Thiosulfativibrio zosterae: one gene and its partner. The protein of the gene in region 1 interacts with the protein of each later gene in a pairwise test. Links are inferred from orthologs where the notes say so. Each region holds a gene or a part of one and is shown on either strand. Other genes may lie near its edges.

Evidence for each region. The genes of interacting proteins can lie anywhere in the genome.
Region 2: the proteins of THMIRH_RS01655 (region 1) and rlmN interact in binary tests that used the Escherichia coli proteins (3 or more experiments, as listed by UniProt). The link is inferred for Thiosulfativibrio zosterae from one-to-one orthologs.

Annotation. Positions count from the first base shown.
Region 1 is NZ_AP021888.1:423,358-426,294, reverse strand. The notes cover bases 1-2,883. They hold THMIRH_RS01655 (DEAD/DEAH box helicase), read left to right. Parts: upstream 1-759; coding sequence 760-2,007; downstream 2,008-2,883. Other genes in these bases: THMIRH_RS01650 (EI24 domain-containing protein), read right to left, coding at 2,575-2,883; ppnN (nucleotide 5'-monophosphate nucleosidase PpnN), read left to right, coding at 1-740. Also shown: more of THMIRH_RS01650, read right to left, coding at 2,884-2,937. UniProt on the Escherichia coli protein: DEAD-box RNA helicase involved in the assembly of the 50S ribosomal subunit at low temperature. Exhibits RNA-stimulated ATP hydrolysis and RNA unwinding activity. Acts before DeaD.
Region 2 is NZ_AP021888.1:858,819-861,675, forward strand. Bases 1-2,803 are described here. They hold rlmN (dual-specificity RNA methyltransferase RlmN), read left to right. Parts: upstream 1-745; coding sequence 746-1,861; downstream 1,862-2,803. Other genes in these bases: THMIRH_RS03665 (HesB/IscA family protein), read left to right, coding at 1-164; ndk (nucleoside-diphosphate kinase), read left to right, coding at 311-733; THMIRH_RS03680 (helix-turn-helix domain-containing protein), read left to right, coding at 1,896-2,297; hisS (histidine--tRNA ligase), read left to right, coding at 2,389-2,803. Outside these bases: more of hisS, read left to right, coding at 2,804-2,857.

The DNA of each region.
Region 1 (2,937 bases):
GCTATATCGGTTTAACCGAACCTGGCATTATCGCTGCCGAAGCCCCAAATGCCATCGTGAATGAGTTGACCATTTTCCCAGACATTGAAAAACGCCTTGAAGCCTTTGTGCGCCTTGGGCACGGCATTGTTATCTTCCCGGGTGGTGCAGGGACCATGGAAGAAATTCTCTATCTACTCACCATTTTGATGCACCCAGAAAACCAAAACTTACCTTTCCCTGTGGCCTTTACCGCACCCGAAAGTTATCGCAACTATTTTGACTCGGTTTTACGCTTTATTGAGCTGACACTGGGCGCAAGCGCTTGCAGTAAATTTGAAGTGTTTATTGAACAACCTGAAGAACTCGCTGATTTTATGAGCAATGGCTTTGAACGCGTTCGCGAATACCGCAAAAACAACAGCGATGCCTATTATTTCAACTGGAAACTCCACATTCCTTATGAAGTGCAGCAACCCTTTAACCCAACGCATGAAAATGTAGCCGCTCTAAATCTCAATCGAGATCAACCGCCCCATTTACTCGCCAGCCAACTGCGCCGAGCATTTTCAGCGATAGTTGCCGGCAATGTTAAACAAGATGCGGTGCAAATGGTTGCCGAAAAAGGGCCTTTCCATATTCATGGTGACCCTGAAATCATGCGCGAGATGGATAACCTGCTCAAAGACTTTGTTAAACAAAAACGCATGAAATTAGGCGATGCCCACTACGAGCCTTGTTATAAAATAGTCACTGAATAATCTATTAAAGAAGAAACGCATGACATTTGATGAGCTAGACCTAGACGAACCCTTATTGCAAGCCCTGAGAGAAAACCACTTTCACAAACCCACGCCCGTGCAAGCGGCCGCCATTCCTGAAATGCTCGAAGGTCGGGATGTTTTAGCGGGTGCAGCCACTGGCACCGGAAAAACCGCGGCGTTTGTATTGCCCGCTTTACAATATTTGCTCGACCATCCTAGCCCAGCTTATCAAACCAAAGCCCGCATTTTAATGCTGGCGCCCACGCGTGAACTGGCTTTTCAAATTCACAAGGTGGTCAAAGAGCTGGGGGTACATTGCGACATTACCTCTAACATCATCACCGGGGGCTTTGACCTAGCCAAACAAAAAACACACCTCACACGACCTGCCGACATCATCGTCGCCACCCCAGGACGCTTAATCGGCATGGTTGGCGAAGACGCTATCGATTTAAGCGACATTGAAATGCTCATTATCGACGAAGCCGATCGCATGCTCGACATGGGGCAAGGGCCAGATGTGGCGGCCATTATGGATACCTTTGCAGGCGACTTTCAAGGCGCATGTTTTTCAGCAACCTTATCGGGCTCAGGGGTAGAGCGTTTTGCTAATGAGATTTTGGATGAACCAGCCGTTATTCAAGTCGATGCGCCCAACCAACAATCCAGCCAAGTTCAACAGGTGGTTTATTACGCAGATGATAAAACCCACAAAAACGCGCTATTGTTAGCCATATTAAAAGATGAAAGCTGTGTCAGCGCCCTTATTTTCTGCAATAAGAAAGAACGCGCCATCGAATTAAGTGATTGGTTACAAACCCAAGAAATCAGCTCAAGCGCCCTGCATGGCGATCTCGACCAAGCCAAACGCTTAGATGTGGCCACCCGCTTTAAACAAGGTCGCATCAAAGTATTGGTTGCGAGTGATGTTGCGGCACGAGGGCTAGATATACTCAATATCACCCATGTTATCAATTACGACTTGCCTTTCCGTGGTGATGTTTATATTCATCGCATCGGACGCACCGGTCGTGCGCAAGCCGTGGGCATTGCCATAAACCTAGTTGAAGCCCATGATTACCGTCACTTACAGCGCATTGAATTCCACTTACAAACAAAAATTCCTGTGGCAAAGATCAAAGGATTAGAACCTAAAGTCAATCCTAAAAAAGCCGCAGAAACCAAAAAGAAACCCCACAAGAAAAAAATCGCCGCCAAAGCCAAACGCCTAGGCAAAGCGCCCAGCAAGCCTAAAAAGAAATAAATCAGCACATTAAAGAGCCACTCAACAGAGTGGCTTTTTTGTTTAAGACAAAGGCAGGCTAAAGCCTGCGCCCCGAAGTGAGGTGTTTTCAAAGGGGCGAAGGCTTTAGCCTTCTTGAAATTTTGCCCTGCACTCTTGTCACTTTTTTTCTGAAAGGACAAACTGCTCTGTCAGAATATCCAGAGTTCCCTTTGAATCATTTCGTGATGCCCCTTAACGAAAGGACTGGAGAAAAAGTGGCGCTGTTTGAGCGAAGCGAGTTCGCCACTTTCCAGTCCTGAGTTTTAGGGGCATAGAAATGATGAGAGGGTCGACTTTTTGGTTACTTTTTGGGCGAGCCAAAAAGTAACAAGGGCGCGGGGCAAAAGTCCTATTTAAAAATACAAACCTAAAAAGCGACCTTATAACAAGCGTCATAAATAGTGAAAAAGCACTTGAACGCTAGAGGTAAAAATCCAGGAAGGCTAAAGCCTTCGCCCCTTTGACAATTGTTTTCTTTGGGGCGCAGGCTTTAGCCTGCTTGCAATTCCAATCTAAAAATCAATAGCGCGCTATCGTTTGTAGGTTTTACGAAATGTCGGCAGGGTTAGGTCTTTCAAGAGAGAGTTGGTCTAAGTAATAGTGTGACAAAGCAATCACAGCCAACACGGGCGCAAAAAAACTCACCATTGGGAAGACACTCAGGGCGAACAAAATGCCCACTGCCATGGTGGGTTCCCAGTTGGTCATAGGCTTAAGTTTTTCGAAAAGCGGCTCAGGCAAAATGACTTGCCCAACATCTAAGACGATTGAATAGCGAAAAAACATAAAACCGAGCATCCAAAACCAAATCACATTGACCAGTGGAATAAAGAGCAAAGGAATGGTGACGATGAGTAACAGTAACATCAGCAGGCCATATTTAACCAACTTCCAAATCATACCGGCAGT
Region 2 (2,857 bases), 440 kb from region 1 along the record:
TTGAGAGCTTCGGTGTCAAGGTGGTGGTTGACAAAAAAAGCTTAACTAATGTGAATGGTATGGAACTCGATTATGTCAAAGAGAGTTTGTTGAATGAAGGGTTTGAATTTAATAACCCCAATGTCAAAGACAGCTGCGGCTGTGGTGAATCCTTTACGGTTTAATTGACACACCTTGTTGCCGGTAAAAGAGCCCTGCTAGAGTCAGGGCTTTTTTGTTTTTAGCCGTTGAGATTTTACTTGAGTGGTTTTTCTGCAATTTATTGGTTAGCTTGTTAAAATAGCGTTTTTTAAAATTCTTGGGAGTTCTCGTGTTAGAAACCACCTTTTCTATAATTAAGCCAGATGCGGTTAGCCGTAATTTGACAGGTCAAATTATCAGTAGATTTGAAGCCCAAGGTCTTAAAGTGGTTGCCTCCAAAATGTTGCAATTAACTCAAGCGCAAGCCGAAGGTTTTTATGCTGAGCATAAAGGCAGAGATTTTTACGAGCCTTTGGTGGCTTATATGATTTCGGGTCCGATAGTGGTTCAGGTTTTGGCCGGAGAAAATGCTATCGCTTTAAATCGTCAAATCATGGGTGCAACCAATCCAGAGAAAGCCGATATGGGAACCATTCGTAAAGATTTTGCGCTGAATATGCGTGAGAATTCGGTGCATGGTTCAGATTCTCCAGCCAGTGCGGCGCGTGAAATCAGCTATTTTTTCAGTCAAACTGAATTGTGTTTAAGATAAGGTTGTTGTGCGTTGAGTATTGCTGAAGTTTCACTAGGTTCGGTCACTTTTGAAAATAAAGTCGACCTGCTCGGTATGGATAGACAAGCCTTGGAAGCGTTTTTCACCAAAATTGGAGAGAAACCTTTTCGTGCCACCCAAGTCATGAAGTGGATTCATCAGTTTGGCGTGAGCGATTTTGAGGAAATGAGCAATTTAAGTAAGGCGCTTAGAGAAAAACTTCAGCAAAAAGCTGTGATACGCACCCCAAAGTTGATTGAAGAGCAGCGTTCCGCAGATGGCACGATAAAGTGGTTACTAGAAGTTGATAATCATAATTGTGTCGAAGCGGTTTTTATCCCCGAAAAATCTCGTGGTACTTTGTGTATTTCTTCTCAAGTTGGTTGTGCTCTGGAGTGTACTTTTTGCTCAACGGGTCAGCAGGGGTTTAACCGCAACCTAGAAAACTGGGAAATCATCGCGCAAATGTGGGTCGCAAACAAAGCCTTAGGTTGTAAGCCCAAAGAAGAGCGCATTATTTCAAATGTGGTCTTTATGGGCATGGGTGAACCTCTTTTGAATGTTACCCATACATTTCCAAGCGCCAGAATCTTGATGGATGACAATGCTTATGGTTTGTCCAAACGCCGTGTCACCATCAGTACCTCAGGGGTTGTACCTGCGATTGGCATGATTAAAGAAGAGTTAGATGTCAGTTTGGCCATCTCATTACATGCACCCAATAATGCACTGCGCGATATTTTGGTCCCAATTAATCAGAAGTATCCATTAGAGCAATTAATGCCCGCTTTGCATGATTATGTTGCTGATGGCCATAGCAAAAAGCACGTGACCGTTGAATATGTCATGTTAGATCAGGTTAATGATCGCTTAGAGCATGCGCATGAGTTAGTGGCTTTGTTAGGTGATTTGCCCTGTAAAGTGAATTTGATTCCGTTTAATCCTTTTCCAAACACGCAATATCAGCGTTCATCTAATAATGCCATTCACCGCTTTCAAGATGTTTTGATGCAGGCAGGGTTAAATTGTACCGTCAGAAAAACCCGCGGCGATGACATTGATGCCGCTTGTGGACAGTTGGCTGGCAAGGTCAAAGACAGAACCAAAAGAACCGCAGAAAAGCTTTAAGCTGATTGTTTCACCAAAAAAGGAAAAAAACACTATGACAGAACGCATTGAATCTTCAGAAAGCATCGAGTCTAGTGGGTTAAGTGAGGCTTTAAAAAAAGCGCGCTTACAAAAAAAGCTTTCATTGGTTCAGGTGTCTGAAACCCTAAAGGTGGCAGAGCGTCATTTAGCCGCGTTTGAAAATGAGCCGCTGAATTTAACCGTGCTAACACCGTTTCAAAGAGGCTACTTAAGAAATTATGCAGAACTCTTAGAGGTTTCTCTGCAGCCTTATGAGGCTGATTTGCAAGGTCAACCCGAGTTGGAATCCAGCTTAAAAACCATTGGTCAACAGCCTTCTCAATTGATGAAGTTGACTAACACCAAAATCCTATTGAGTCTGCTAATAGGTGTGATAGCGGTTTTAATTATTTACAGCCTTTTGTCAGGGATTTAGTTTCTGATAAACGGTAGGCGTTAAACGCTCAGCTGAGCGATAAAATTATCATAAAGGAAGTCAGGTGGCACAAATATCAGCCATTCGCGGCATGAATGATATTCATGGTCAACAAGCAATCGCATTTGATTTTGTAACCGAAACGGCACAGGCCGTTTTACAGCAGTATGGTTTTCAATCTATTCGTTTGCCGATTGTCGAAAAAACAGAATTATTTTGTCGCAGTATTGGGGAAGTCACCGATATTGTCGAAAAAGAGATGTACACTTTTAATGATCGTAATAATGACAGCTTGACGCTGCGCCCAGAAGGAACCGCAGGGTGTGTTCGAGCCGTGATTGAAAACGGCTTGGCTCATAACCAGATCCAAAAGCTGTTTTATATGGGGCCGATGTTCCGTTACGAAAGACCTCAAAAAGGGCGTTATCGCCAGTTTAACCAGTTTGGTGTTGAAGTTTTTGGGCTGGCTTCGGTGGATGCGGATGCCGAGTTGATTGCTTTGTCTGCACGCCTTTGGGAAAAATTAGGCTTAGAAAATCTTGAGTTGCAAATTAATTCAC